2 regions of the Brevundimonas sp. NIBR10 genome follow, and region 2 is predicted to be linked to the other one. Evidence: predicted binding sites of a transcription regulator. Region 2 holds the regulator's gene; the other holds the start of a gene.
What was found. Region 2 encodes HrcA, which represses chaperone genes, less so after heat shock. Its sites were predicted from a motif close to GTTAGCANTCNNNNNNNNNGANTGCTAAC; they were not measured.

Region 1 (15,635 bases), 110 kb from region 2:
TACGCCGTGTTCAGCTCCAGCACGAGCGGCATCAGGGTCTCGGCCACGAACCGCCCGCCATAGGGGCCGAACCGGCCCTCCGCGTCGGGCATGGCGTACTGGTTGGGGATGATGGCGTTCACGGGCAGGACCTTCACGCGGGGAGGCGTCGGAATTAGGACCGGGCCACAGCCTTCAGAAAGGCCGCGATCCGGCCGGCGTCCTTAACACCCGGCGCGCTTTCGACGCCAGAGGACACATCGACCAGCGGTGCGCCCGAAACCCGCACGGCTTCGGCCACATTGTCGGGGTTGAGCCCCCCCGCCAGGAACCAGGGCTTCTGGAACGTCCGTCCGGCCAGCAGCCCCCAGTCGAACCGCGCCCCGACCCCGCCGGGCAGGGCCGATCCCTCCAGCGGCTTCGCGTCGAACATCAGGTGATCGGCGACCGGCTCCCAGTCCGCCACGCTCGCGAAATCCGCCTCGGTCCTGATCGGCAGGGCCTTGATGATCCCCGCCCCCGTCAGCCGCCGGATCTCCGCTGCTCGCTCAGGCGTTTCCGACCCGTGCAACTGGATGAAGTCCGGCCTCAGGATCAGCCCGATCTCGGTCAGCAGCATGTCGCCCGGATCGACCACCACCGCCACCACCTTCGCCCGCCCCCGCGCCCGCTCGAACAGGGTCGCAGCGTGCAGCGGCTCGAGATGACGCGGGCTCTTCTCGAAAATCACCGCGCCGACGAACGCCGCCCCGTGGTCGAGCGCCGCATCAAGGGTTTCAGGCGCGGTCAGGCCGCAAATTTTGGCACGGGTCGTCATGGATGTGGGAGGTGCGTGGCCCCACGCTGCCCGTCAAGCCCGATAAAGTCCCGCATCCGGATCACTCCCGCCGCGCACCTCCGCCGCCACGATCTGGGAGGCGATGACCGAATAGGTGATGCCGTTGCCGCCGAAGCCCATGACCGCCCAGGCGTGGTCCATGCCCTCGACCGGGCCGATCGAGGGCAGGCCGGTAGCACTCTCGCCGAAGGCCCCGGCCCAGCTGTAGTCGACCTCGAACTCGACCTGCGGCAGCAGCCGTTTCAGCTTGTCGGCGATGGTCGCGCATTTCCGGCGGCCCTTGGCCTCGTCCTCGTGGGCGGTCGGGGAGGCCTCGTCCTCGCCGCCGACGATCAGCCGGCCGTCCCCACCCATGCGGAAATACAGATACGGATCCGACGCCTCCCAGACCAGCATGTCGCGCAGCCAAGCCGGGCACCGCTGGCGCGGTTTGGACGCCATGGCCCAGGTCGAGATAACCTTCGCACCCGGCGTCGGCACCCCCTTGGGGAACTCATAGCCGCAGCAGAAGATCACCGACTTCGCCCGCACCGCATGGCCCGCGTCGGTCAACAGGGTGACGCCGTCGGGATCACTGGCCGCCTCCAGCACTTCGACCTGCGAATAGACTTTTGCCCCCCGCGCCTGCGCCCGCCGCAGCAGACCGGCCGCCAGCCGGGCCGGATCGCCGCTCGCCGAGCCCGCCGAGACGATGGCACCCGTCCGCTCGATCCCGAACTGTTCGCGCAAGGCCGCCGGGCCGACGTATTCGCTCTCCAGCCCGATCCCGGCCCGCGCCTCGGCCTCGGCCTCCAGCGCGCGATGTCCGTATTCGTCGCCCGCCAGATAGAGTGACGACTTGTCCTTCAGGCCGCAGACGATCCGTTCCTCCGCCACGATCGTCTTCAGCGCATCCACCGCCGAGCGCGACCGCAGATAGGCCCGCTTCGCACTGGCCATGCCGATCTTCTCGGCCAGGGCGGTCAGCGGCAGGTCGATCTCCCATTGCAGCAGGGCGGTCGAGGCCACGGTCGATCCCATCAGCGGCGGCCTGCGGTCCAGCACGGCGACCGACCCGTCCTTCGACAGCTCATAGGCCATGAAGGCCCCGCTGATCCCCGCCCCGATGATGGCGACATCGACGCTGATGGCCCGAGCCAGCGGCCGCACAGGCACGCCCAGGCCGGGACTATCCGCCCACAGCGACCGGCCGGTCCTGAGATCGCGTTTGAGGGTGGCACCGGTCATGGAAGTCTCCGATCAAGCGGAGCCTTAGCCGTTCAGCGTGCGATCGGTTCCGCCGCGAAGATCAGATCGATCTGCGCCGCATCCAGCAGCCGCCATTCCCCCGGCGCCAGATCGTCGGGCAGGACCAGCCCGCCCATCCGCTCGCGGTGCAGGGCCTCGACGTGATTGCCGACGGCCGCGAACATCCGCCGCACCATGTGATAGCGCCCCTCGGTGACCGTCAGCCGCGCCTCGGTCGGCGAGATCACCTCCAGCGACGCGGGCGCCAGCGGCTTGTCCTCACCCTCCAGCACCAGCCCGCCCGCCGCGAACAGATCGCCCTCGGTCCCGGCCAGCGGCCGCGCCAGCGTCGCGCGATAGACCTTGGCCACATGCTTCTTTGGACTGATGACCCGGTGCAGCAGGTCGCCGTCGTCGGTCAGCAGCAGCAGTCCCGAGGTCTGCTTGTCCAGCCGCCCGATGGTCGAGATCGCCGGATCGCGCCGACGCCACCGATCCGGCAGGACGTCATAGACCAGGGCCCCGTCCTCCTTCCTCGAACAGGTCATCCCCAGTGGCTTGTTCAGCATCATGACCAGGCCGGGCACGGGGTCGAGCGCCTCGCCGTCGATCTCCATCCGCTTCGACAGGTCCGGCGTCACCGCGATCCGCTGGGACACATCGGTCAGATCCGCGCCGTCCAGCACGATCCCCCCGACCTTGCCCAGCCGCGCGATCTCGGTCCGCGAGCCATAGCCCATGGAGCCGAGGAGTTTATCGACGCGGGATGTCGGGGTTTTCGTCATCGCGCTGCTTGCGGCCACAGGGGGGTCACTTTACGCACTCGAACAGCTTGTAGGGCCCGCCGTCGCCGGCCGGGGTGACCCGCTTGAACGACGCCTTCAGTTCCGCCTCATAAGGCAGGTGCCGGTTGGCCACGAGCCACAGGACGCCGCCCTTGCCCAGCATCTCGGCCGCCTTCTTGATGAAGGCCTGGCCCAGACGACGGTCCTCGGCCCCGCCGTCATGGAAGGGCGGGTTCATCACGATGAAATCCAGATCGCCGGTCGCTTCGAGCGTCCGCGCATCCGCCCAGTCGAACCCAGCCCGCTGATCCTCGACATTGCGCCGGGCCGCCTCGACCGCCCGCCGATCCACATCGACCAGCCGCAGCGAGGTCACCGCCGCCGACCTCAGCACCACCGTCGCCAGCGCGCCGTAGCCGCAACCCAGATCGGCACCCGCCCCCTTCAGCGGTGGCATCGTCTGCGCCAGCAGGGCCGATCCGGCGTCGATACGATCCCAGGCGAACACGCCCGGTTGCGACCAGGCGTCCAGCCCGTCCACCCGCTGCATCGCCCCTGCCGCGATCGCCTCATCGATACCCGTCATGATCTCCGGCCGGATCACGACACAGCGCCGGTGGTGAGCCTTGGCTGTCTCGCCGACCTCGACGCCGAACGCCGTCAGTTCCTTCTTGAGCCGCGATCCGCCCTTGTCCTTGGGCGCCATGACGTCCAGCCGCCCGCCGGCCTTCAGGGCCCGCAGCGCCAGCGCCAATGTGTATCGCCGCTCGAGCACGCCCGGAGGCGCATAGATCATGGCCTCGTCGAGCGACCCGGTCTCCAGGCTCTCCAGCGCGGTCGATCCGGGGATCAGGGGGGAGGTCTGGGTCGCGCCGCCCTCACCGGTGGCGGGCGGATCGAACACCAGCGGGGGCCGGCCATAAAGGATTGTGGTCATCGCCCGGACTTAACCGTCCGGCGCGCCCGCGTCACCCTCGATGCTTGAACCTAGCCCGGGACGCCGGACTGGGCGTCGGGCTGGGGCGGGGTGGTGATGACCTCGACATTGTCGTTCAGCAGATAGGACAGCTCCTCCAGCGCCACGGCACGGGCGGCCGGGGTGGCGGCGGTCTCGACGGCTTGGAGCTTTTTCGGAATATCCTCGGAAATGCCGCGCAGGATGCATTTCAGGTCGCCGTCGGTTCCCCGCTCCTTGAGGATCAGATGGGCCTGCATGTCGGTGGTCGACAGGGCGACGGCGCGGGTCTTGAACGCGGCATAGTCGGGCCCGGCGAAGAAGCCGGAGGCATCCGCCGAACCGTCGGCCTTCCAGGCATCGACCACGGCCTTCAGCCCGCTGGACCGGGTCACGATGTCCATGAACAGGGGCTCGTTCGCGACTGAGACGGGGGCACCGAGGACGGCGGGGGGCTGGGCGGCGGCCAGGACAACATTGGGGTCGCCCATCATCAGGGCCAGGCTGAGTGCGATGCCGCAGGACATGGAGGTCTCCTTCGCGATCACTTCGGGAGTCGACAGGGACAAAGCGATTGAACCGACTTACGCCTGACCCGTAAACGAGACCTTGAGAACCGTTAAGGATACGCGATGCCCGCAGCCACCTCCCACGCCGACTGGACCGCCTTCGACGCCGCTGCCGCACGCGACGCCGATGCCCGAATCGTCGATCAGTTCGCGGCAGACCCCGCCCGGCTGGAGCGGATGAGCGTCGAGGCGGCGGGCCTGTATCTGGACCTGTCGAAGCAAAGCTGGACGACGTCGGCGTTCGAGGCCTGTTTGGAACTGGCGCGCACGGCCGGGGTCGAGGCGGCGCGCGACCGGCTGTTCGGCGGCGAGGCGATCAACTCGACCGAGGGCCGGGCCGTGCTGCATCCGGCGCTGCGGGCCCGGATCGGTTCGGATTACAAGGCCCTGGGCGAACCGGTGTCAGCCGAGGTGGATGACGTGCGCCGCGCCATGGCCGACTATGCCAATGCCGTGCGGTCGGGGTCCGAGTCCGGCGCGACCGGACGCCCCTTCACCGCCATCGTCCACGTCGGCATCGGCGGCTCGGACCTGGGGCCTCGCGTGGTCTGGGACGCCCTGCGCCCCTTGCAGCCTGCGATCGACCTCCGGTTCGTCGCCAACATCGACCCGCGCGACATGGCCGAGGCCCTGACCGGGCTCGATCCCGAGACCACCCTGGTCATCGTCGTGTCCAAGACCTTCACCACGCAAGAGACATTGGCCAATGCCGAGGTCGCCAAGGCCTGGCTGGCGGCGGCGCTGCCCGAGACCGGCCGCGAGCGGCATTTCATCGGGGTCACGGCGGCCCCCGAGCGCGCCCAGGCCTTCGGCTGCGGACGCACCTTCGCCTTCCGCGACTGGGTCGGGGGGCGGTATTCGCTATGGTCGGCGGTGTCCCTGAGCTGCGTCATCGCCCTGGGCCCCGAGGTGTTCGAGGCCCTGCTGGCCGGCGCGGCCGAGATGGACGACCATTTTGTCGCCGCACCGCTGGACCGCAACGCGCCCGTTCTGCTGGCCCTGGCCCAGGTCTGGAACGTGGACGGTCTGAACCGCCCCGCCCGGACGGTCGCCCCCTATGCCCACGCCCTGCGCCGCCTGCCGGCCTTCCTGCAGCAACTCGAGATGGAGTCGAACGGCAAGCGGGTGTTTCGCGACGGATCGCCGGTCACGCGCCAGACCTGTCCGGTCGTCTTCGGCGAACCCGGCACCAACGGCCAGCACGCCTTCTTCCAGCAGATCCACCAGGGACCGCAGGTCGTGCCCGCCGAGTTCGTGATCGTGGCGAAGACGCACGAGGACGCTCCGGAATCGCCACTCTGGTCCAACGCCCTGGCCCAGGGCCAGGCCCTGATGCTGGGCAAGAGCACCGAAGAAGCGCGCGCCGAGTTGCTGGCCTCCGGGGCCGAAGCGGTCGAGGCCGACCGGCTGGCCACGCACAAGACCTTCCCCGGCAACCGCCCCTCGACCGCAATCGTCATGGACCGGCTGACACCCCGGACCCTGGGGGCGCTGCTGGCCCTCTATGAGCACAAGACCTTCGTCGAGGGCGTGATCTGGGACATCAACAGCTTCGACCAGTGGGGCGTCGAACTGGGCAAGGTCTTGGCCAAGGCGATCCTGAAGGACGTCGACGCGGGCGGGCCTTCGGCGGCGCTCGATCCCTCGACGGCCGGGCTGCTGACGCGGTTGCTGGGCTGACCGACATGAAAACGGGCGCCGAAGCGCCCGTTTCCCGATCCTGACGCTAGAGGCCCGCCTACCAGCGACGGTCGCGACGGTCCCGGCGGTCGTCCCGACGGTCGCCCCGGCGGTCACGGCGGTCGTCACGCAGCTGGCGACGCTCGTAGCGGTCATAGCCGTCGCGGCTGTTGATGCCGTGCTCACGCTCCCAGTGACCCTGGTTGCGCCAGCAGCGGCCGTCGCGGCGATATCCGCAGTCATCGCGGTAGCCCGAACCATAATAGCCGTTGCCGTAGCCGTAGTTGCTGCCGTAGCCGCTGCCGTAATAGCCGGGCGCATAGCCGTAGCTGTAGGATCCGCCGCGATAGGAACGGTTGTCGCTGGATGCCACAGCGCCCAGCGCCGCCCCGGCCAGGGCACCGCCCGCGACATACGAACCGTCGCCGTTGCCGATGATGGCCCCGGCGACCCCGCCGACCACGGCACCCAGAAGCGCGTTCTCGGCAGTGTTGTCGTTGCGGTCGCGATGGCGGCTCTGGGCATCGGCGGGCGCGGCGGCCAGCAGGGTCAGGGCCAGGGCCGGCGCGGCGACGGCAGCGAGTTTGGCGAACATCTTCATTTCTGGTCTCCTCCAAGAGCCCGTCGGCGCCCGCCGATGGTGTTGCATAAGGTCTAGCTTGGCCAGTCTGAACGCCTTTGCAGAATGCCGTTCATCTGGCGTTCATCGAGCGGCGGTCGATCGGGTCTTGTCGGCACCTTAGCCTCACCCTACCGTCAGGGTGAAAGGCTCTGAAATGACGCGACTTCCCGCCATCCTGATCGGAGCCGGACTGGCCTGCGCCGTCCTGTCGTCGATGCCGGCCCGGGCCGCCGTCGTTCAGGAATCCGCCGTTCAGACCGACGATGGCATCGCCGCCGCCCGGGCCCTGGCCGACGCTGGCGACGTCAAGGGCGCGGTCGACGCCTATCTGGCGGCCGCGACCACGCTTCGCGACGCCGACAAGTTCGACGAGGCCGCCACCGCAGTGGAGGCGGCGATCGCCTTGTCGCAAACCGTGGTGCCGCTCGGGGCCCTGGCCCGGCTGCGTCAGGACCAGGGCCGGTACGACGACGCGCGGGCCCTGCTCGACCGAGCCCTGGCCATCGCCGACGGTGATCCAGTGCAGGAGGGCCAGCTTCGCTACGACCAGGCCAAGGCCTACGATTCCTTGGGTCGCAACGAGGAGGCCGAGGTCGCGGCCCGCGCCAGCTACGACCTGCGCCGGATCAACATCGGACAGGTCCATGAAAAGACCGCCGACGCCCTGAACCTGTACGCCAATGCCCTGTCGGCCCAAGGGCGGCATGCCGAGGCCGACCCCGCCTATCGCCAGGTGTTGGGGATGTACGAGGTCCTGTATGGCCCCAAGGATTTCCACTTGGCCATCGTCCTGTCCAACCTCGGCAACTCCCTGCGTCGAACGGGCCGGGGGCGGCAGGCCAATCCCCTGTATCGCCGTGCGGTCTCGGTCGCCGAGGTGTCGGGGGACAAGGTGCTGCTGGCCCAGTGCCTGACCAACTACGGCTGGTATCTGCATACGCAAGGGGATGGTCGAAAGTCGGAGGCCATGTTCCAGCGTGCCCTGGCCTTGGCGCTCGACATCGTCGGCCCCGACCATCCCTTCACGGGGGTCGTTCGCGCCAACATCGGCTATGCCCTGGCCGATCAGGGCAGATACGCCGAGGCCGAAGTCGCCTTCGCCGAAGGGCAGCGGCTGCTGGAGGCAGGCCTGGGTGCCGACAGTCCCGACATCGTCGACACCCTCGCGGGCCACGCCGACGTTCTGGCCGCGCTCGACCGGTCGGATGAGGCCGAGACCCTGTATCGCCGCGTCCGGGCCATCACCACCAGCCGCCTGGCCCCGGACCACCCCGACACCCTGGGCGAATCCAGCCGCTATGCCCGCTTCCTGCTGACCCGCGACCGGCCCGGGGACGCTCTCGGCGAGCTCCGCACCTCCCTCGCAGCGCTGATCGGGCGCGAAGGTGGCGGCCGCGACTGGCGCACCAGCGTCCGCGGCGCCGGCCCCCTGTTCGAACGGCGGGTCGAGGCCAGCTGGCGGCTGGCGGCGCAAGCCCCTTCCGCCGGGGCCGCGACCGTCTTCGCCCACTGACGTTTTCGCGGTCGCGGCCGCTCCGCGTCACCGAAAATTCGCAAGCCCGGCCGATCCGCTCGTCTTGACGCTGGGGTGTCACCCCCCTACTTGCACCTCGCGTTAGCACTCGTGAGGCCCGGCTGCCAAAAGCTGGCCCCGAGCGTTACGAGGAAACTTTTAGAAGTCACATCGGAGAATACACAGATGGCGTTTCGTCCTCTCGGCGATCGCGTGCTGGTCAAGCGCGTGGAAGAAGAGTCCAAGACCAAGGGCGGGATCATCATCCCCGACACGGCCAAGGAAAAGCCTCAGGAAGGCGAAGTCATCGCCGTCGGCCCCGGCGTCCGTGACGACAAGGGCGTCGTCAATGCCCTCGAACTGAAGGCCGGCGACCGCATCCTGTTCGGCAAATGGTCGGGCACCGAGGTCAAGCTGGAAGGCGAAGACCTGATCATCATGAAGGAATCCGACGTCCTGGGCGTGCTGTAAGCACCCCGACGCTTCGACCTTCTTCAACGAAATCAATATTTAGGAGCTGCCCTCAATGGCTGCCAAGATCGTACAGTTCAACACCGATGCGCGTGACAAGATGCTGCGCGGCGTCAACGTCCTCGCCAATGCCGTCAAGGTGACCCTGGGTCCCAAGGGCCGCAACGTCGTGATCCAGAAGTCCTTCGGCGCCCCGCGCTCGACCAAGGACGGCGTCTCGGTCGCCAAAGAGATCGAGTTGGAAGACGCCTTCGAGAACATGGGCGCCCAGATGATCCGCGAAGTCGCTTCGAAGACGAACGACAAGGCGGGTGACGGCACCACCACCGCGACCGTGCTCGCCCAGTCCATCGTCCAGGAAGGCCTCAAGGCCGTCGCCGCCGGCATGAACCCGATGGACCTGAAGCGCGGCATCGACAAGGCGGTCACCGCCGTCCTCGCCGACATCAAGGCCTCGGCCAAGAAGGTCGAGAACAACTCCGAGATCGCCCAGGTCGGCACCATCTCCGCCAACGGCGACGCCGAAGTCGGCGAGATGATCGCCAAGGCCATGGACAAGGTCGGCAACGAAGGCGTCATCACCGTCGAAGAGGCCAAGACCGCCGAGACCGAACTCGACGTCGTCGAGGGGATGCAGTTCGACCGCGGCTACCTGTCGCCCTACTTCATCACCAATGCCGACAAGATGGAGGTTCAACTCGAAGAGCCCCTCATCCTGCTGTTCGAAAAGAAGCTGACCTCGCTGCAAGCCATGCTGCCGATCCTGGAAGCCGTGGTCCAAAGCGGCCGTCCGCTGCTGATCATCGCCGAGGACATCGAGGGCGAGGCCCTGGCCACCCTGGTGGTCAACAAGCTGCGCGGTGGCCTGCGCGTCGCCGCCGTCAAGGCGCCGGGCTTCGGCGATCGCCGCAAGGCCATGCTGGAGGACATCTCGGTCCTGACCGGCGGCCAGGTCATCAGTGAAGACCTGGGCATCAAGCTCGAGAACGTCACCCTCGACATGCTCGGCAAGGCCAAGAAGGTCACCATCACCAAGGACGACACCACCATCGTGGACGGCGTCGGCGGCAAGGACGAGATCGAGGCCCGCATCGGCCAGATCAAGAAGCAGATCGAGGACACCACCTCGGACTACGACAAGGAAAAGCTGCAGGAACGTCTGGCCAAGCTGGCCGGCGGCGTCGCCGTCATCCGCGTCGGCGGCTCGACGGAAGTCGAAGTCAAGGAAAAGAAGGACCGCGTCGACGACGCCCTGAACGCAACGCGCGCCGCAGTTGAAGAAGGCATCGTCCCCGGCGGCGGCATCGCCCTGCTGAAGGCGACCCGCGCGCTTGAAGGCCTGACCGGCGACAACGCCGACCAGACTGCCGGCATCGCCATCATCCGTCGCGCCATCCAGGCCCCGATCCGCCAGATCGTGGAAAACGCCGGCGTCGAAGGCTCGATCGTGGTCGGCAAGGTGCTTGAAAACAGCTCGCCCACCTTCGGCTTCAATGCCCAGACCGAAGAGTACGGCGACCTGGTCGCCATGGGCGTGATCGACCCGGCCAAGGTGGTCCGCACCGCCCTGACCGACGCCGCCTCGGTGGCCTCGATCCTGATCACGACCGAAGCGGCCGTGGCCGACGCCCCCAAGAAGGGCGGCGGCGGCGCCCCCGACATGGGCGGCGGCATGGGCGGCATGGGCGGCATGGACTTCTAGTCCACGTCACTCAGACGCCAGAAAAAAGGGAGGGCGGGTCCGGCGACGGGCCCGCCCTTTTCTTTGGTCAGTTGCTGCACAAGGCAGTTTTTGGAACTCCGGCTTTCCGGCTGCGACCGCCTGTGTGAGGGCGCGTTCGCGCTCTTCCAGAACATCTACCTTCCACGGCCCCAGCCGCCTGCAAGCAACTCTTGAACTGAGCCAACGTACGACCCGCTCGATGTCAGGCTGTCGTCAGGTTCTGCGACCAGTCTCCCTTCAAACGGAGGTTTCAATGACCAGCACGGCTCCCCAGGCGATCAGAACTATCAAGACCTGGGACTGGGGCATCCGCCTGTTCCACTGGTTCCTCGTAGCCGCCATCGCGGTCGCCTTCCTGTCCTCGGAAGAGGGCAGCGCCCTGTCGCCCTGGCATGTGCCGGCGGGCTGGGTGGCGGCGATCCTGATCGCCTTCAGGCTGGTCTGGGGCTTTGTGGGAGGAGAACATGCCCGCTTTGTGAATCTGATCCGTCCGTCGCGGATGGCGGGCCACGTGAGGGGACTGTTCGCGGGCCGCGTTCATGCTTCGCTCGGCCACAACCCGCTAGGCGGGATAGCCGTGCTGGCGCTTCTGGCCCTCGTCGCCGCGACGACCTTCACCGGGATCACGGGCGGCGAGGGCGGGCACGAAGCCATCGCCTACATCCTCCTGGCGATGATCGCGCTGCATGTCGTCGCTGTGGCGGCGATGTCATTCCTGACGCGAGACAATCTGATCGGGGCCATGATCACCGGCCGCAAGAAGACGACGCATTTCCCCAATGCCCAGGACGCCGCTCCGCCGGCGCGCGTGGCCATTCCCCTGGCCGTCCTGGTCGTCGCGGGCGCCGCCTATGCAGCGACGCGTGTCGATCCGCTGGCCTTCACACCGGGCGCACACGGGGAAGCCGGCGAAGGGGGTGAGGGCGGCGAGGCTGGCGAGGGCGGCGAGGCCGGGGAAGCGGACGAGGACTGAACCGCCTTACACGGTCGGGCTAGATGAAGGTCCCGAACAGGTGACCGATGCCGGCGGTCAGCCCCATGGCGAACGCCCCCCAGAAGGTGACCCGCAGGACGGCCTTGGCGATACCGGCCCCGCCGACCCTGGCGCCGATGCCGCCCAGCAGGGCCAGTCCGATGAGGGCCGAGCCCGACACCAGCACGACGAGCAGCGATCCGGGCGCCACAACCACCACCGCCAGCGGCAGGACCGCTCCCACCGCGAAGGTCGCGGCCGAGGTCAGGGCCGCCTGGATCGGACGCGCGGCTGTATGCTCCGAGAGACCGAGTTCGTCACGCGCGTGCGCGCCCAGCGCATCATGGATCATCAACTGGCGCGCGACCTCCAGCGACACCTGCGCATCGACGCCCCGGCTGCGATAGATCGCGGCCAGCTCGCGGGTCTCGGCCTCGGGATCGGCGTCAAGCTCGGCGCGCTCACGCGCCATATCGGCGGCCTCGGTATCACCCTGGGAGCTGACCGAGACGTATTCGCCCGCCGCCATGGACATGGCACCGGCGACCAGCCCCGCGACGCCGGCGATCAGGATGCCTGTCTTGTCCGTCTGCGCAGCCGCCACACCGACAATCAGACTGGCGGTCGACACCAGCCCATCGTTGGCCCCCAGCACCGCAGCGCGTAGCCAGCCGATCCGGGAGACCAGGTGGCGTTCGGGATGGCGCTCAAGTCGGCTCATGGTCGGTTCTCGATAAAGGGGCAAAGACGAGGATCAGTTCGGACCGATCCGGCCGGGTCTCGATCCGTCCACCATGCGCCGCCATGATTCGCGAGACGATGGCCAATCCCAGACCGGCTCCACTTGTGCTGGCGTGATCTCCACGGCGATAGCGCTGGGAGAGTTCTGCGAGGCGCTCCGGCGTAAGTCCGCCCCCGCCATCGATCACCGAAAGCCTTGCGCCGGAACCAGCCGTCACCGTCACCGTCCCTCCCGGCGGCGTCACTCGAAGCCCGTTCTCGACGAGGTTCCGAAGCGCGGCGGCGATGGCTTCACGTCTGCCTCCAATCCGGACTCCGCCGTCCAGCTCGAGCGCCAAGGACTTGTTTTCTGCGACCGCGAGGGGGGCGTACTGCGAGACGATTTCCGTGGCGATGCCCGCCAGATCGACCGAGGTCGCCGTCACCGGCGCCGCTGCCTGGGCATCCAGTTGAGCCAGCACCAGAAGCTGATCGACCAGCCGCGACATCGCCGAGACATCCCGCTTCAGCCTGTGTGCCTCGGGCGAATCCAGCCGGTCCAGCTCAAGCCCCAGAACTGCAAGAGGCGTTCTCAACTCATGCGCAACGTCGGCGGCGAACGCTTCCTGGCGGGTCGCGGCCTCATCGAGGCGCGCCAGCAATCCATTCACGGCGTCAGCGAAGCCGGTCGCCTCGATGGGAAAGTCTTGCAGATCGACCCGGAAACCCTTGTCAGCGGCCTGGGCGGCCTCGATCCGCGCACCGGCGAGGCTCAACGGCCGAAGGGATGAGCGGATGACCCAGAGCGCGGCCAGGGTCATGGGTATGATGAGCACCAGCAGCGGCACGACGACATGGTCGGCGACCTCGTTCGCGATCCCCGCGAACTGGATCTCGTCCCGCCTCGCGCGGGAGGACAGGCCGTATTCGACGCCGACGAACAGAAGCAGGATGAAGCCGCCGATGACGCTCATCAGGGCGAACCCCAGCATCAGGCGCTGGAAAATGGAGGGCGTACGGGTCACGCGACGGCATCCCGCATCAGATAGCCAAGGCCTCGAACCGTGTGCAGCATCCCCGTGCAGCCCGCCTCGTCGAGCTTGCGACGAAGTCGGGAGACAGCCACTTCAACCGCATTGGGTGTGACCGGTTCGTTGAACGCATAGAGAGACTCTTCCAATGACCCGCGGGTCACCACCGAACCCGCGCGGCGCATCAGCGTCTCCAGAAGGTCGCCTTCGCGGCGGGACAGTTCGATCGGCAGATCACCGTGCACCGCCTGGCGCGACGCGACGTCGAACGCGAGTGGTCCCACACGAAGCACCGGAGTCATCCGCTGACCGGGCCGACGCAGGATCGCGCGACACCGCGCCGAAAGCTCCGAAGCCTCGAACGGCTTGACCAGATAGTCGTCTGCGCCGGCGTCCAGCCCCGTAACCCGATCGTCGAGCCCACCGCGCGCGGTGAGCACCAGAATGGGCGTCAGGTCGGTCGCGCGTCGCAGGGTCCTCACCCAGTCGAGCCCGTCGCCATCCGGCAGTCCGAGGTCCAGAAGGATCAGATCGTAGGTCGCGCTGGCGACCGCCTCCGCCGCACCCTCGATGTCCTGACGCCAGTCGACGACGAAGCCATCGCGGCCGAGCCCTTCGCTGAGGAGCTCGCCCAGTCGGATAGTGTCTTCAACGAGGAGGAGACGCATGATCGACATCCGTTCCGCTGGCGGAACGCTTCCAGCCGGTCACCATCGACATGACCAGATTTTCGCGGTGACGCCAGCTTTCCACGAGGGCCGCAAGCACATGCAGGATCGCGAGGGCCATGATGGTTTTTGCGGCCGTCTCGTGCGTGGCTTCCAGCCATGGCGCGCCCCAGAAGGCGTCCAGACCCATCATCCAGCCTGTCACGCCGCAGAAAAGCGACAGCAGGATCAGCGCCAGCATCATCAGGCCGCCCGCCGGGTTGTGGCCGATGTAGCGTGGCTCACGCCGCTGGATCATGGCCTTGAGATATCCGATCAGGCGACGCGGCCGAGCCACGAAATCGGCGAACCGGGCGTGGCGCGGGCCGATGAATCCCCACACCAGCCGGATGGTGATGGCTGCGACGATGACATAGCCGACATAGCGGTGAACCGACTTCAGTTCGCGAAACACGGTCAGATTGGCGACGATGCCCAGAACGAGGGTCCAGTGAAACAGGCGCACGACCGGATCCCAGACCTTGGTTCGCCTTGGCACCAATGCAGGGGATGGGACGACCGTCCCATCCCCCAGAACCACGGTTGCCTTGGTCACAGGACTCAGTCCTCGTTGTTCTGGACGACCGCACCGGTCACCGGGTTGAAATACACCTCGGCGCGACGGCCGTTCGCGGCACGAGCATAGATTTCGTAGCAGCTGCCGCTGACCTGAAAGACGCGAATGCTGGTGTAGCCCAGTCGTGCGATGCGCTCCCGCATCTGGGCTTCGGTGAGCCATTGGGCGCGGGGGGCGGTGGTGCAGACCGGACCGGCCGAGGCCGAGGTCGCAAAGCCGGTCATGGCCACGCCGACGGTTGCGGCCAGGGACAAGGCGATGGCCGAAGGGATCAGGAACTTCTTCATGAGGAGCCTCGAGAAAGATGGATGTGTCGCCGGACGACATCGCCCGGTGACGCCGACCTGACGTCCGAAGCTGACGGCCACCTGACGGCTCGATCGACACCGCGCCGAGCGCGAATGCCCGATACAATGGCGTCGTCAGGCTCCGGTCAGGCTTCGCGCCCAGACGGCACCGGCGCATCGGGCGCACCCCAGACACCGGAACCTTCTCGTGACCCTCAAGAGCCTTCTGACCACAGCCTTCACCGCCATCGCCCTGTCGGCCGGGGCGGCATCCGCCCAGGACCTGAATCCGCACACGCGGGCCAATCTGGAAGCCGCCATGCACGGCGAGGCCTTCGCCAACCTGAAATATCTTCGCTACGCCGAGGTCGCACGAGAGAGCGGCAACGTCGAACTGGCCCAGCTGTTCGAAAGCTCGGCTAACGTGGAGGCCAACGAACATTTCGCGCGCGAAGCCGACGCCCTGAAGCTGGATGGCACGAACGACGCCAATCTGGTGGATGCGATGGCTGGCGAGCAATACGAGAACGTGACCATGTATATCGGCTTTGCGGACCAGGCCGAAGCCGTGGGCGACACCCGCGCCGCCGCGATGTTCCGCCAGATCGCGTCCGACGAGGGCGATCATTACGAGCGCTATCGCGCGGCCGCCGAACTCCTCCGTCAATCTCGCTAGCCTCTTTTCCTTCGCTCCCCTCGCCAGAGGCCGCGAGGGGAGCGACGGCCTGGGCGTCGCCGCCTCGGTGGCCTCGATCCTGATCACCACTCGGGCGGCCGTGGCCGACCCCCCCAAGAAGGGCGGCGGCATGAGCGGTATGGACTTCTAGTCCACGTCACTCAGACGCCCGAAACAGGGAGGGCGGGTCCGGCGACGGGCCCCGCCCTTTCTGCTGCGTGAGTTCTCGAGCAGCACCCAATGAAAAAGGCCGCCGCCCTGTCGGGCGGCGGCCTTGAGCGTTTCGACCCGCAGGAGTCGCT
Region 2 (15,635 bases):
CCAGGGTGTGGAGGAGGTCGAGATCGGCTATTCCGACGACCCCTTCGAGATCGGCTTCAACGCGCGGTATCTGCTGGATGTCGCCGGCCAGATCACCGGCGACAACGCCACCTTCATGTTCGCCGACCCGGCTTCGCCGACGCTGGTGCTGGATCCGGGGGATCCGGGGGTGCAGTACGTGCTGATGCCGTTGCGGGTTTAGAGCACCGGGCGGTACTCAAGTCGGATTTCGCCATCGTCCCCGAGCCCGGGCGCTACCTGGGCAGGCCATTGGCAAACTGCGGAGGCGGTCGCCCCATTTATGACCGTGCGGGAAATCGCGTTCGCCCGGTTGGCCCGGTAGACCTTTAGACGGGCGGTTATCTGGTCGTTTGTCGGTTCGTGCTCGAATATCTCAATCGTTGCTCGCTCTGCGCAGTTGAACGCGTCGAGAAACCAACTTCCTTCCAAGCTGCCAGCCGTGCCGTGCCGGGTCAGTTGATAAGCTTCAAGTCGTGCCGGCTCGCCGTCGATCACCAACGTCTTCAAGCTATAGATGTTCGGAAAACTCTGTCTTGGTCGATCAATAATCACCAAGGTCGCAGTGTCCAAAGGGCGGGTCTCGATATTTCGCGTTTCAAAGTTTGCCTTGGTCTTCAGCGCGGCCAGTGACGCCGCCGCTAGGGCGGTGCGCGCCATAGCAGCTTCATCGGGACGGCTCAAAGCGTTCAGAGCGGCGATCCGCACCAGTTCGCCGTAGGCACCGATTGGATAGGGCGGAGGGCTTGGCACCGGTTCCATCAGGGCCAGGGCCAGGCCACCGTCACCGTCTGCGAGTGCCAGGGTCGCGCGCATCACACGGGCGTGCCATGCGCGTTCGTCCTGTCCACACAGGGCGATAATGCGATCGGCCGCCAGGGCCGCACCCACCCTGTCGTTCCGGCCCATGCGGCGAGCCGCGTCGGACCAGAGGGACTCGACCGCCGCACATTCGCTGATCGACTGGGGATCGACTGGAGGCGGGCCGGCCTGAGCGGATTCCGCCATCTGCGCCCTCAACGCGACGGCGCTGGGCAGCAGGTCGATATAGGCGGCCGGCGACCCGCAGACCTGGCCACCCATCGCGGGCTGGCCGAGGATCACGGTGAAGGCGCACAGATCCAGTCGACGGGCCTCGGTATCGCTGACGCCGGGATCGGCGTGCTGGGCGTAGATCAACGACCCGGGCCCGCCATTGACCCCCGGCACATAGATGGGCTGGGTCGTGGTCTTCATTTGCCCGGCCTGAGCCCTCAAGCCTTCGGCGCGGATCGGGTCGCGGGTGACACCGCGCAAGCCGTGTGCGGCGAGAAACGACACGGCGTACTGTGCCTGGCGATCGCCCGTGGCGGCCCGCGTCTCCAGCGCATCGACAGGCTCGGTCATAGCCATTTTGAGGGGCAGATTGCGCGTCACAGGATCGACGACGGTCACACAGCCCGCCGTCATCATGCAGCCCAAAATCACAGCCGCGAACTTTTTCATGACCCACCCGTCCAAATAAATGGAAGCTTTTCTGCCGCGAGATGGGCTGAGGGTCCACAACCATATCCTGATGAAGACGACCAACTCGCCAGTAAGCTGCCGAAGGGGCTTGGGGTCTGGGATCGGCACGGGAAACTGGGCTATGTCGATGCCTTGATCACTACCCTCGCCCTCACCGACTTCCGGTCCTATGCCTCCGCGACCCTGCCCGTCGGCAGCGGGCCTGTGGTGCTGCATGGGCCGAACGGGGCGGGGAAGACCAATCTGCTGGAGGCAATGAGCCTGTTCACGCCGGGTCGGGGACTGCGGTCGGCGACGGCGCAGGAGATGGGGCGCAGAGAGCCCGGTGAAGCGGTCGGGCGGGCCTGGGCGGTGGCGCTGACGCTGGATGGCGGAGACGGCGAGGAGATCAGGCTCGGCACGGGAACCCAGGCGGCGGGGGCATCCCGGCGGATCGTGCGGATCGACGGGGAGACGGCCCAGCCGGGGCGGTTCCTGGATTATCTGCGGCCGGTGTGGGCGACGCCGGAGCAGGACCGGCTGTTCTCGGACGCGCGGGCGGATCGGCTGAAATTCTTCGACCGGCTGGTGTTCGCCGCCGACCCCGATCATGCCGGGGTGGTGTCGGGATACGAGAAGGCGCTGCGCGAGCGGTTGCGGCTGCTGACCGACGGGGTCGAGCACGGGCGCGCGGCGGACCCGTTGTGGCTGGATGCGCTGGAGGCGCGACTGGGCGAGACAGGCGCGCGGGCGGTCGTGGCGCGGGCCGGGGCGCTGGGCGCGCTTCAGGCCGGGATCAACGACCGGGGCGACCGGCCGTTTCCTCAGGCCGATCTGGGCCTGGCCGGCGAGGCCGAACAGGCGGCGCTGGACGGGGTGGGCGAGGACGCGATCGCCGCCGCCATCCGGGACGGCATGGCGCGGTCGCGGGGCCGGGACGCGGCGTCCGGCCGGTCCCTGTTCGGGCCGCACCGCTCGGACCTGACCGCCCTGCACCGCGAGAAACGCCGCCCGGCCGCCGAGGGGTCGTCGGGCGAACAGAAGGCCCTGGTGCTGAACCTGATCCTGGCCCAGGTGACGCGGCTCAAGGCAGCCGGGGGTGCCCCGCCGGTATTGTTATTGGATGAGGCACCCGCCCACCTCGATACGCGCCGTAGAGCCGCCCTGTTCGACGAGATCGAGGCCCTGGGGTTGCAGGCCTTCATGACGGGCACGGAGGCGGTGCTGTTCGAGGAGCTGAAGGGTCGGGCGCGGTTCGTGCGGGTCGAGGGCGGGGCGTTGGTCGAGGACGCCTGAAGCGCGTCGCTCGCTGTGAGGCCCCCTTAGGTGATGGAGGTTCATCACAACGAGCACAACGAGGTCACAAAGGACACGACGGGACCGAGTTCGCGGGGGCTGCCGGTCATTTCGTCAGAGGCGGAGGCAGAAAAGGCCGCTTCGCGGCGAAGCCGCCGTCTTTAGTGGAATGGCGGATTTCCGGTGGGCCTCGTGAAGTCCCATCGGTCTCGTCGTGTCCCTTGTGTCTTCGTTGTGTTCGTTGTGACGAACCTGTCCCTCGCCAAATACACGGCTCAGCCAGATCGACGAGAGGCCGCGTCGGCCCTTACGCCTTCGAGTCGTACGACCCGCCGTTGGCCGCATCGGCGGGGGCGTAGGCGGTGGAGGCCGCAGCCTTGGCACCCGAGCCCTTGGCGGCGACGACGACCATGGCCGGGCGGATGGTGCGGCCGAACAGTTCGTAGCCGGCCTGCATGGTCTGGAGCACGGCACCGCCGGCGACCGTCTCGGACGGCTGTTCCATCATGGCCTGGTGCAGGTGGGGATCGAAGACATCGCCGGGGCCCGGCGCGACCTGTTTCAAGTTGTTGGTGGCGAACGCGCCTTGAAGCGCCTTCTCGACCAGTTCCAGCCCGGTCACCAGGGCGGCGGCGGGGCCTTCGGAATCCTTGGGCGCAGCCTGCAGCGCGCGTTGCAGGCTGTCGGCGACGGGCAGCAGGTCCTTGGCGAAGCGCTGGATCGCAAAGGCGCGGGCGTCGTTCTGTTGCGTCTCCGAACGGCGCTTGAGGTTTTCCATCTCGGCGGCCACGCGCAGGGCGCGGTCCTTCCATTCGTCGCGCTCGGCGATGACCTGATCGAGCGGCGCGAGGCTTTCGGCATTGGCTGCGTCAGCGTCGAGGATGGCGTCGGCTTCGGCCTCGATCGCGTCGAGTTCGGCCTGTGTGGGATGATTGTCGCTCAAGTGTCCTGTCCGTCCAGCATTCGCCCCAGCACCCGGGCGGTGTAATCCACCAACGGAATGATGCGGGCGTAGTTCAACCGCGCGGGTCCGATCACGCCGATGGCGCCCAGGACCCGCTGTCGGCCGTTCATATAGGGCGCCGCGATGACAGCGGAACCCGAAAGCGAAAACAACCGCGTTTCCGCCCCGATAAAGATGCGCACCCCTTGCGCCGCATTGACCCCGTCGAGCAAGCCGATCAGCTGTTCCTTCTGCTCCAGGTCGTCGAACAGGACGCGCACCATCTCCAGATCAGCGGCGGTCTCATTGTTCTGCAACAGGTTGGCGCGGCCGCGGACGATCAGGCTGCGCTCGCGGTCCGGGCCGCCGGACCAGGCGGCCAGACCGTCCTCGACCAGACGGGCGGCGGCTGCGTCGAGCTGTTGCCGGGCGGCATCGAGCTCAGCCCGCATCTCGGTGCGCGCCTCGGCCAGGGGACGGCCCTTGAGCCGGGCGTTGAGGAAGTTCGACGCCTCCTGAAGCGTGGAGGGGGTGACCCCCGCCGACAGGGGCATCAGCCGGTTCTCGACCGTGCCGTCGTCCCCGACCAGCACCGCCAGGGCCTGATCGTGGCCCAGGGCGACGAACTCGACGTGTTTGACCCCGGCGTCGCGCACCGGGCTGGCCACGATGCCGGCACCGCCTGCCAGGCCGGACAGCAGGGACGATGCCGCATCCAGCGCCTCGTCGAAGCCGCGACCCTTGCCTGCCAGCCGCGCGTCGATCTCGCGGCGTTCGTCGGCCCCGATGTCGCCGATCTCGAGGAAGCCGTCGACGAACAGGCGCAGGCCCGCATGGGTCGGGATCCGCCCGGCCGAGGTGTGGGGCGCGGCCAGCAGGCCGGCCAGGGTCAGGTCCTGCATGGTGTTGCGGATCGAGGCGGGCGACAGCTGGACCCCGCCGCGCGAGATGGTCCGCGACCCGACGGGCTCTCCGGTTTCCAGATAGGTCTCGACGATGCGGCGGAAGATGTCGCGCGCCCGGGCGTCCAGCGCAGTCAGGCCTCCGCCGGACGAGGCGGTTCCTGTTCCGAACGGAAGCGGGTTGGGGGCATACAGGCTCACGGTTTCACGATAAGCAGCGCGGCCCCACTCTCCAAGCCGTTCCTTGAAGGCCACCGACATGACCGCCACCCCCCGCCACTCCGGCCGCACCCCCGAACAGCTCCGTACCGTGACGCTGGAGACCGGGGTGAACCGCTATGCCGAGGGGTCGTGCCTGGTCTCGTTCGGCCATACCAAGGTCCTCTGCACCGCCTCGATCGAGGACAAGGTGCCCGGCTGGATGCGCAACTCGGGTCAGGGCTGGGTCACCGCCGAATACGGGATGCTGCCTCGCGCCACCCATACGCGCGGCCGTCGCGAGGCTGCGGCGGGCAAACAGTCGGGGCGGACCCAGGAGATCCAGCGGCTGATCGGGCGGTCCCTGCGGGCCGTGGTCGATCTGAAGGCCCTGGGCGAGCGGCAGGTCCTGATCGACTGCGACGTGATCCAGGCCGACGGCGGCACCCGCACCGCCTCGATCACCGGGGCCTGGGTCGCGATGGCGGCGGCGCTGGGATATCTGAAGGCCGAGGGCGTGCTGAAGGCGGACCCGATCCTGGACCAGGTCGCGGCGGTGTCGTGCGGCGTATGCAGCGACCAGCCGGTGCTCGACCTCGACTACGAAGAGGATTCGAATGCCGAGGCCGACAGCAATTTTGTCCTGACCGGATCGGGCACCATCGTCGAGATCCAGGCGACCGGCGAGAAGCGCGGCTTCTCTCGTGCTGAATTCGACCGGCTGTTCGAACTGGCCCAGGGCGGCTGTGACGACCTGTTCGTGCTGCAACGCGCGGCGCTGGAGGCCGCGCTGAAGGGCTGACCTCGACGCCGTGGGCCCTTTCCCGAGGCTGCGGATCGGCGCATCGTCACGGTCTGATCCGGATCGGAGATGTCCATGCGTGCCGTCTCAACCTCTCTTGCCTTGCTGCTGGCCGCCCTGACGCTCACGGCATGCGACGGCCCGCCCGACCCTTCGTCGCCGTAGCGGCGGACTCGCAACCGTCCGCTGCGCCGCCCATCCTCATGCCGCTCGACGCCCCGCCGCAGGAAGAGCCCCTGCCCGATTCCGCCATCGGTTCGGGCGAGAAGGCGGAATGCGAGGCCGAGATCGGCGCGGATGCCGCCGCCCGCCTCGTCGAGCGCTGCATCGCGGTCAGCCCGGCGACGCGGCCGCCGTGCAACGCCGCCAACCCCTGTGCACTGATCCGGGACGAGATCGACCGCTCCTGCGCCATGTACGAAGCGGGTGAGACGCGCCCTGCGGAGTGTACGCCATCCGACACACCGGCAAGATGAACGGTCGCTGAATTTCGCCCCGCCACAGTGCAAACAAATTTCGTGACATGCCGCGAAGCTTGAGTAGTCTGACGTAGTTGCGTTCTCGCAACCTTGAATGGGGGACTACCTAATGAAGCTCTTGAAGACCTCATCCGCCCTGGCAGTCGTGATGCTGCTGGGCGCCTGGACCTCGGCGGCCGACGCCGACGTGGTCATCGTCAACGACGACGCACCCGCCTGGGTCGCCGGCATGGCTGACATCGCCGACGGCTCCGCTCCGGCCTTCCAGGACGCTGAAGACGACGACGAGTGCGACGACGAAGAGGATGACGAGGAAGACGACGAAGAAGACGACGAGGAAGAAGACGACGAAGACGAAGAGGACGACGAAGAAGACGACGAGGACGAGGAAGACGACGAGTGCGAGGACGACGAGGACGAACTCGTCTGAGCTCACGCTTCACCGTTGTGAAGCGTCAGGAGGGCGGTGGCTTCGGCCACCGCCCTTTTTCGTGGCCGGGAAGGCCGCGCATGAAAAAGGCCCCGCTGTTTCCAGCGGGGCCTTCGTCATTTCAGCGATGATGCCGAGTCCTAGTCGCGACGGGGACGACGACCACGGTCGCCGCCGCCGCCTTCACGCTTCTTGCCGCCGCCGCCGGTGTCTTCGGTCAGGGGGGCCTCACCGCGTTCGGCGCGTTCCGCGTTGATCTTGTCGGTCAGGTCTTCACCCGTCGACTGATCGACGACCTTCATCGACAGCTTGGTCTTGCCGCGATCGTCGAAGCCCAGGAATTTGACCTTGACCTCTTGACCCTCGGACAGGACGTCGGCCGGGTTGGCGACGCGTTCCAGGGCGATCTGTGACACGTGGACCAGACCGTCCTTGGCACCGAAGAAGTTCACGAAGGCGCCGAAGTCCACGACCTTCACGACCTTGCCGGAGTAGATCATGCCGGGCTCGGGCTCGGACACGATCGACGAGATCCAGTTCTTGGCGGCGTCGATCTTTTCCTGGTCCGAAGCGGCGATCTTGACGGTGCCGTCGTCCTCGATGTTGACCTTGGCGCCGGTCTTTTCGACGATCTCGCGGATGATCTTGCCGCCAGTGCCGATGATGTCGCGGATCTTGTCGACCGGGACCTTGATGGATTCGATCTTGGGCGCGAACTCACCGAGCTCGGTGCGGGCGCCGTCGATGGCCTTGTCCATCTCGTCGAGGATGTGCAGGCGGCCGGCCGAGGCCTGGGCGATCGCCTTGCGCATGATCTCTTCGGTTATGCCCGTGACCTTGATGTCCATCTGCAGGGACGTGATGCCCTCGCGCGTGCCGGCCACCTTGAAGTCCATGTCGCCCAGGTGATCTTCGTCACCCAGGATGTCGGACAGGATGGCGAACTCGCCGGACGGCTCGAGAATCAGGCCCATGGCGATGCCCGAGACCGGACGGGTCAGCGGCACGCCCGCGTCCATCAGCGCCAGCGAGGCACCGCAGACCGAGGCCATGGAGGAGGAGCCGTTGGACTCGGTGATCTCCGACACGATGCGGATCGTGTAGGGGAAGTCTTCCGCCTTGGGCAGCATCGGACGGATCGCGCGCCAGGCCAGCTTGCCGTGGCCGATTTCGCGACGGCCCGCGCCGCCCATGCGGCCGGTTTCACCGACCGAATAGGGAGGGAAGTTGTAGTGCAGCAGGAACTTCTCTTTGTAGGTCCCGGCCAGCGAGTCGACGTATTGCTCGTCTTCGCCGGTGCCCAGGGTGGCGACGACGATGGCCTGGGTTTCACCGCGGGTGAACAGGGCCGAACCGTGGGTGCGCGGGAAGACGCCGACTTCCGAGACGATGTCGCGGACCTTGTCGAGAGCGCGGCCGTCGACGCGGTGGCCGTTGTCGATGATGTCGCGACGCAGGACGTGGGCTTCGCATTCCTTGAAGGCCGTGCCGAACTTGGCGGAATCGACGCCGTCCGGATTTTCGTCGGTCTTCACCAGGGCGGCCGAGGCCTTCTTCTTGGCGGCGCCGACGGCTTCGTGGCGAGCATGCTTGCCGACGTGGGTATAGGCGGCCTTGATGTCCTCGCCGACCAGCGACTGGATGGCGGTGACGACGTCGGAGTGATCCTCGGCCTGGAAGTCGAAGGGCTCTTTCGCAGCGTGTTCGGCCAGTTCGATGATCGCGTCGATCACCGGCTGCATGCCGCGATGTGCGAACATCAGGGCGTTCAGCATGACCTCTTCCGACAGCTCCTTGGCTTCGGATTCGACCATCATCAGGGCGTCCTGGGTGCCGGCGACGACCAGATCGAGCTGGCTGTCAGGCAGTTGGTCCAGCGTCGGGTTCAGCACGAACTCGCCGTCGATATAGCCGACGCGCGCGGCACCGATCGGCCCCTGGAACGGCACGCCCGAGATGGTTAGGGCGGCGGAGGTGGCGACCATGCCGACGATGTCGGGATCGTTTTCCAGGTCGTGCTGCAGCACGGTGATGACGACCTGGGTCTCGTTCTTGAAGCCCTTGACGAACAGGGGGCGGATCGGACGGTCGATCAGGCGGCTGACGAGGGTTTCCTTCTCGGTCGGACGGCCTTCACGCTTGAAATAGCCACCCGGGATCTTGCCGGCGGCGAAGGTCTTTTCCTGGTAGTTGACGGTCAGCGGGAAGAAATCCAGGCCCGGCTTGGGCGCGCGACCGTAGACGACGGTGGCGAGGACGACGGTCTCGCCGTAGGTGGCCAGAACGGCGCCGTCGGCCTGGCGGGCGATGCGGCCCGTTTCCAGGGTCAGCGGGCGGCCGGCCCAGTCGATCGTCTTGCGTTTGATATCGAACATGTTTCGTCTTTCGTGTTCCGGCGGGCGTATTCCCGGCGGAGTCCCATCAGTGGGTGCGGATGCGTCGGGCGTTCAGTCCTTCGATCCAATGGACCGGCCGCCCCATGGCGATCGATCCGGAAGTGGAGAGGACTGTTCTCGAGCCCTCGCGTCATTCTTTGGGACCTGACTCGCGGCCTCGGCGAAGAGCCTCGACCGATCAGGATCCCTGCGCCGTTTCGTCCGGCGGCGCGCCGGTCTCTAGGTACGGAAAGAGGCGCGGACATGGCCCGCGCCTCGAAACCGTTGTCGTGGGATGCGCTTAGCGGCGCAGGCCCAGCTTGGTGATCAGAGCGGTGTAACGCTCCTTGTCGACCTTGGTCAGGTGATCCAGAAGACGACGACGCTGCGAGACCATCTTGAGCAGGCCGCGGCGCGAGTGGTTGTCCTTCTTGTGGGTCTTGAAGTGTTCGGTGAGGTTGGCGATGCGTTCCGACAGGATCGCGACCTGGACCTCGGCCGAGCCGGTGTCGCCGGCGGACCGGGCGTTCTCGGCGATGACTTCGTTCTTGCGTTCAGCAGTAATCGACATCGGTATTCTCCAGTTGGAGTCCCCTGACCAACCCCTTTTGATGGGGGGTCAGGAAAGATTGAAAACGCGGTCGGGTTCTAGCCGGCCGGCCCGCAACTGACCGAGAGCGACGAGGGTCTGTCCGTGAAAGGCGGAAACGGTACGAGAGCCATCCGTGAGGAGGCTCTTTAGCGTCTCGACCTGTCGGGGGAGCAGAACGATCGGTCGTCCCTGACGAAGCGAGAAGGCGTCCTGGTCCGTAATGGCCAGCTCCGGGATGTCGTCCAGGGCGGTCGCTACGGGCAGCAGGCCTTCAAAGGCGGCGTCCCTATGCACCAGATCGGTCAGGAAATCCAGAGTGACCGCGTTCTCGACGGAAAATGGACCCACCCGCTCGCGGCGCAACGCCGAAACATGCCCCTCGGCCCCCAGCATGACCGCCAGATCGCGCGCCAGCGACCGGACATAGACGCCCTTTCCGGTGCGAATGGTCAGCTCGACGTGATCCGGGTCGGGTGCATCGGTGACCTCGGCCTCGTGGATCGTCACCTTGCGGCTGGCCAGTTCGAACTCCACGCCGTCGCGGGCCAGGTCATACGCACGCTGGCCGTCCACCTTGATGGCGCTGAACTGGGGCGGGGTCTGGTCGATCTCGCCGACGAAGGACGGCAGGGCGGCGCGCACGGCCTCCACGCTCGGCCGGACGTCGGAGCGGCCGATGATCTCGCCCTCGCGATCGACACTGGCGGTCGAGATGCCCCAGTGGATGGTGAAGCGATAGACCTTCTGCGCCTCCATCATGAAGGGCACCGTCTTGGTCGCCTCGCCCAGGGCGATGGGCAGAATGCCGCTGGCCAGAGGGTCGAGCGTGCCCGCGTGTCCCGCCTTCTGGGCGTTGAACAGGCGGCGGACCCTGGACACGGCGTCGGTCGAGCCCAGCTCGAACGGCTTATCGAGACAGACCCAGCCGTTGACCGGATCTCCCTTCTTACGACGGCCCATGTGTCACCAAGGTCAAGGTTCCGAGGAATCTACCGTCCGGCGTCATCTCGCTAAAGTCGATGCGCGTTCTACCGTCGTCATAGCCAATGCTGCTCGCAACAACCGCCATGCGACCTGAAGGAGGAGCCGGGCAGCCTTCAGCTCGCACGCCGGTGACCTGTGCGCTTGGGAACCGATAGACCAGATTATGAAAGCCAGTTCGGAGACTCGTTGCGACACTCACGACTTCGGGTTGGACTACGGGCGCTCGTACTCGATAGCAGCGCAACACTGCAGTCATGACGCCATTGTCTACGGTCAGCGTTCCGTCCTCACCCGCTTGCCTGCCATTCACGGAAAGCGCGCCATAAGCCTCGTTGCCGTTTCTAGGCTCGGCGTTGACCGGGGTCAGGTTCAGCTGCGTGTCCTGTTTGATTGTGCAGCCCGTAAGAAGGATCACGGCTGCTAAGGCGAGGCATGAAAGCGAGATACGCACGCCTATTCCTCATCCTCGACCGGCGGCACGAACACGTCCGCGCGCACGCGCGGATCGTCCAGCAGACGGTTCAGCCGCTCGGCGGCCTCGAAGCTCTCGTCGTGGCGGAAGCGCAGGTCGGGGGTGAAGCGCATGTCGATGTGACGGCCCAGGGCGCCGCGCAGGAATTTGGCGTGGGCGTTCAGTGCCTTGATGATCTCGTCGATATGGCCGGCGGTGTCCGAGGTCTCGACGCCGGCCCCAAGCGGCTCGACGAAACAGGTCGCGTGTTTCAGGTCGGGCGACAGCCGCACCTCGCTGACCGTGATCGAGACCCCGACCAGGGCCGGGTCGCGGATCTCATTCTCGCGCATGACCTCGACCAGGGCGTGGCGGATCATTTCGGAGGCGCGCAGCTGGCGCTGGCTGACCAGGCCGGCGGTGGCCTTCGTCTTGGGTTTGCGGTTGCTCATGAGGTGGTCTCCGGCGCTTGCCGGGGATCGGACCCGGCGCAGGGCTGAAATAGAGGGGGCTGAACTGGAAAAGGGAGGCGGTCTAGGCCTGTGGGGCCGCCCTGTCCAATTGCGCGCGGTCGATGGTGCGGCCGATCTCCGACGACAGTATGGTCTGGACCGGCCGGATCGGCAGGCCGGCGGCGTCCAGAACCTCGCCGACCCAGTGATTGCACAGGTGCAGGACCGAGAAGGTCTCGCGGCTGGCGAAGAAGCGGACGGGATCGCCGGGGCGGGTCGCCGCCACGCGCGGGGTGCCGGTCGACAGGTCGAGACTGGCCTCGATGCGTCGGGCCATGCCGTCGAAGGCCGCGTCGGAGAGCACCAGTCGGCGACGGCCCTCGGCGACGAAGGCCTGTTCCGGGGCAATGGTCTCGGGGCGCAGCATCAGGACGGAGGGATTGCCGGGCCGGAAGAAGGCACGGGCACCGTCGGGCAGGCGATCGGCGATCGGGCTCTGATCGACGTAGAATCTGGCATCGCCCCAGCCGATCAGGATCCAGTCGCCGGGTTCAAGGGTGGCGACGGCGTCGGCCAGGGGGCCGGGCCGCGATGCCAGCGCCGCGCGCGGTACGACCATGTCGGTGTGGAAGCCGTTGTCGAGCAGGGTGACGGGCACCTGCCTGTCTGTCTCGTCTGCGGGCCAGAGCGCAGGATCGCCGGGGGTGGTCCAGGTCCACAGGGCGGCGAGGCTGCCGAGGACGCCGGCAAGGATCAGGCCGCGCAACACGATCGTCAGGGCCGTGCGGGCAGGCCGTCGCCCTCGCCCGGCGCGGCGCGCGGCGGAAGGGCCCATTCGCCGCGATAGCTGTAGTTGAGCTCGACGCAGTGGCGATAGCGCCCGTCGGGCCAGCGGCCCACCGCGTGCATGGTCAGGGGGCGCACGGCGCGCACCAGGCCTACGACCAGATAGGTCTGGTCGGCGCCGGGGCACAGGGCGCGGGCGAGGGGGCGGCCGTCACCCTCGGTGGGGATGGTGTAGACGGTGCTTTCGCCGGCACCCTCGGGCAGGGCGTCGCGCGCCTCATAGGGCCCGCCGCGCCGGATGTCGGCCGAACCGCGCGAGGACGTCGAGATGATCCGCCGGATCGACACCGCCCCGAACAGCCCCTTGTTGACCTCGAGCGTCAGGCCGCGCGTCAGGGCCGTCGTGATCCGGTCGGACGGATTGTAGGCGAGATAGCTGGTCCCCGCGAAGGCCGGGGTGGCGATCGTGGTGGCGGCGAGGACGGCGGGGATCAGGCGGCGGAACATGACGGTTTGATCGACGACCTGTGCGGCGGAAGCGTGGCGCATTGGTCTCCTCCCCGTCGCGCAGCGATGGGGAGGTGGCGCGGCGCTTCTTCAGCGCCGTGACGGAGGGGGCGACACGCTATCGACGGTGAGGCACCGCTCGCCCTCACTTTCGAGACCCAGTCGCCCCCTCCGTCACGGCCCGAAGCCGGGCCGCGCCACCTCCCCATTCGCCAAGCGGCGAACGGGGAGGAGAAACAACGTCTCGCGCTCAAGCAGCGAGGCTCCGCGAGCCGAGCGTTAGCGCGGCGGCGAAGCCGCCCCAGACTACAGCGTCCGCTGGATCTCTTCGACGGTGAAGCACTCGACGTAGTCGCCGACCTTGATGTCGTGGAAGCCCTGGAAATGCATGCCGCACTCCTGGCCCGACGGCACCTCGTTGACCTCGTCCTTGAAGCGCTTGAGCGTCGCCAGCGTACCCAGTTCCAGCACGACGATGTCGTCGCGGATGATCCGGACCTTGGCACCCTTGCGGACCACGCCTTCCGACACCCGGCAACCGGCGATCTTGCCGGTCTTGGAGATGTCGAACACCTGGAGAACCGCCGCGTTGCCGAGGAAGGTTTCGCGTTGCAGCGGGGCCAGCATGCCCGAAAGCACGCCCTTCATGTCGTCGAGCAGGTCGTAGATGATCGAATAGTAGCGGATCTCCACGCCTTCACGCTCGGCCATGTCGCGCGCCTGTTTCGAGGCACGGACGTTGAAGCCCAGGATCGGGGCACCGGCCGACTTGGCCAGCTGGACGTCCGACTCGGTGATACCGCCGGCGCCGGAATAGACCACGCGGGCGCGGACCTCGTCGTTGCCCATCTTCTCCAGCGAGCCCTGAATGGCCTCGCCCGAGCCCTGGACGTCCGACTTGATGAGGACGGGCAGTTCCGAGATCTTCTTGGAGCCCAGCTTGGCCATCATGTCGACCAGGCTGACCTGGTTGATGCCGCCGGTGGCCTTCTCGCGCTTGGTGCGGGCGCGGTATTCGGTCAGCTCGCGTGCGCGGGCCTCGGATTCCACGACGGCCAGCGGTTCGCCGGGCGACGGTGCCTCGTCCAGACCCAGGATCTCGACCGGGACCGAAGGCCCGGCTTCCTTGAGCTGTTCGTTGCGCTCGTTGAGCAGGGCGCGAACCTTGCCCCAGGCGGAGCCGGCCACGACGATGTCGCCGCGCTTCAGCGTGCCGCGCTTGACCAGGACGGTGGCGACGGGGCCGCGACCCTTGTCCAGCTTGGCCTCGATGACCACGCCTTCGGCCGAGCGTTCCGGATCGGCCTTGAGGTCCATGACCTCGGCCTGCAGCAGGATGGCCTCGATCAGACCGTCCAGGTTGATCTTGGCCTTGGCCGAGACCTCGACGATCTGGGTGTCGCCACCCAGGGCCTCGCCGATGATTTCGTATTGCAGAAGCTCGTTGATGACCTTCTGTGGATCGGCGTCCGGCTTGTCGACCTTGTTGATGGCCACGATGATCGGGGCACCGGCGGCCTTGGCGTGCTGGATGCTCTCGATCGTCTGGGGCATCACGCCGTCGTCGGCCGCCACCACCAGGATGACGATGTCGGTGACATTGGCGCCGCGCGTCCGCATGGCGCTGAAGGCCGCGTGGCCGGGGGTGTCGAGGAAGGTGACGGTCTCACCGCCCGGCGTCCGCACCTGATAGGCGCCGATGTGCTGGGTGATGCCGCCGGCCTCGCCCGCCGCCACGTCGGTGGTGCGCAGAGCGTCGAGCAGGGAGGTCTTGCCGTGGTCGACGTGGCCCATGATGGCCACGACCGGCGCACGCGGCGTGGTCGCCTCGTCGTCGATGTCGTCGGACAGGAAGCCGGTCTCGACGTCGGATTCGGAGACGCGACGCACGGTCATGCCGAACTCGTCGGCCACCAGCTCGGCGGTATCGGTGTCGATGACGTCGTTGATCTTCATCATGAGGCCCTGCTTCATCAGGAACTTGACGATGTCGACGCCGCGCACGGCCATCCGGTTGGACAGTTCCTGTACGGTGATGACGTCGGGAATGACGACTTCACGCGCGGTCTTGGGCGCGTCGGTCGAACCGCCCTTGCGCTTTTCCTTCTCGCGTTCGCGAGCGCGGCGCACGGAGGCGAGCGAACGCATCCGCTCGGCCGTGTCGCCGTCACCGGCCACGGACTGGATGGTCAGGCGGCCTTCGCGGCGCTTGGGCTCGCCGCGGGTGCGGCTGACGGCCTTGCCGGCGTCACTGAAGCGCTTGTCGCGATCGTCCTCGGGCTTGAGCGGGCGGGCGAAGCCGCCGCCGGCCGTACGGCTGGGGCGCGAGACCTCGGAGGCCACGGGAGGCGTGTTGGGGGTCGGACGACCGCCGGGGCCCGTGCGGGCACCGCCCGGACGCGCCGCGCCAGGGGCCGGACGCGGGTTCAGGGCCGAATAGCGGACAGGCTCGGCCGGCTTGACCGGGGCGCGCGACGTCGGGGCCGGACGATCGGCATAGGCCTTGTCGCCGCCGCCCATCGCCTCTTCACGCGCCGAACGGGCACCGAAGGCGGGACGGTCGATCGGCGCACGGGCCGGATTCGGGGCCTTGGGCACGCGCTGGCCGAAGTTCACGACCGGGCGAGCCGGCGGGGCCGGACGGGGTGCGGAGGCCGGGGCCGCAGCAGCGGGGGTCGGAGCCGGCGCAGCGGCAATGGGAGCCGAAGCAACCGGCGCGGGGGCCGGAGCCGTAGCGACAGGCGCCACAGGCTTGGGCGGCAGCGGTGCGCGAGCGGCGGGCTTGCCGGGGGGCAGGGGCGCGGCGGCCGACAGCTTGGAGGCCTCGGCGCGAGCGGCCTCGGCGGCGGCGCGGGCAGCGGCGGCCTCGGCCTGGGCGGCGTTGGCGGCGGCGGCGGCGGCTGCGGCCTGCTCGCGAGCGGCGGCGTCGCGGCGC

Region 1: the regulator HrcA is predicted to act here: its motif matches at 8,270-8,298, upstream of groES (co-chaperone GroES).

What each region holds. Positions count from the first base shown of each region.
Region 1 covers NZ_CP115464.1:1,133,576-1,149,210, reverse strand. Annotated here, with positions in the region: gene trpB (tryptophan synthase subunit beta) at 1-122, opposite strand, end outside; gene O5K39_RS05570 (phosphoribosylanthranilate isomerase) at 155-796, opposite strand; gene O5K39_RS05565 (FAD-binding oxidoreductase) at 830-2,044, opposite strand; gene O5K39_RS05560 (pseudouridine synthase) at 2,077-2,829, opposite strand; gene O5K39_RS05555 (class I SAM-dependent methyltransferase) at 2,855-3,766, opposite strand; gene O5K39_RS05550 (hypothetical protein) at 3,817-4,311, opposite strand; gene pgi (glucose-6-phosphate isomerase) at 4,417-6,033, shown strand; gene O5K39_RS05540 (hypothetical protein) at 6,092-6,634, opposite strand; gene O5K39_RS05535 (tetratricopeptide repeat protein) at 6,810-8,168, shown strand; gene groES (co-chaperone GroES) at 8,355-8,639, shown strand; gene groL (chaperonin GroEL) at 8,695-10,341, shown strand; gene O5K39_RS05520 (cytochrome b/b6 domain-containing protein) at 10,616-11,335, shown strand; gene O5K39_RS05515 (VIT family protein) at 11,355-12,056, opposite strand; gene O5K39_RS05510 (ATP-binding protein) at 12,043-13,080, opposite strand; gene O5K39_RS05505 (response regulator transcription factor) at 13,077-13,754, opposite strand; gene O5K39_RS05500 (cytochrome b/b6 domain-containing protein) at 13,735-14,349, opposite strand; gene O5K39_RS05495 (PepSY domain-containing protein) at 14,355-14,657, opposite strand; gene O5K39_RS05490 (rubrerythrin family protein) at 14,866-15,333, shown strand; gene O5K39_RS05485 (DUF1328 domain-containing protein) at 15,634-15,635, opposite strand, start outside.
Region 2 covers NZ_CP115464.1:1,244,814-1,260,448, forward strand. Annotated here, with positions in the region: gene dnaN (DNA polymerase III subunit beta) at 1-202, shown strand, start outside; gene O5K39_RS06015 (hypothetical protein) at 199-1,503, opposite strand; gene recF (DNA replication/repair protein RecF) at 1,657-2,799, shown strand; gene grpE (nucleotide exchange factor GrpE) at 3,107-3,682, opposite strand; gene hrcA (heat-inducible transcriptional repressor HrcA) at 3,739-4,845, opposite strand; gene rph (ribonuclease PH) at 4,904-5,644, shown strand; gene O5K39_RS06040 (hypothetical protein) at 5,776-6,120, shown strand; gene O5K39_RS06045 (hypothetical protein) at 6,233-6,553, shown strand; gene pnp (polyribonucleotide nucleotidyltransferase) at 6,694-8,928, opposite strand; gene rpsO (30S ribosomal protein S15) at 9,230-9,499, opposite strand; gene truB (tRNA pseudouridine(55) synthase TruB) at 9,548-10,480, opposite strand; gene O5K39_RS06065 (hypothetical protein) at 10,467-10,955, opposite strand; gene rbfA (30S ribosome-binding factor RbfA) at 10,958-11,407, opposite strand; gene O5K39_RS06075 (DUF2459 domain-containing protein) at 11,490-12,242, opposite strand; gene O5K39_RS06080 (hypothetical protein) at 12,182-12,742, opposite strand; gene infB (translation initiation factor IF-2) at 13,007-15,635, opposite strand, start outside.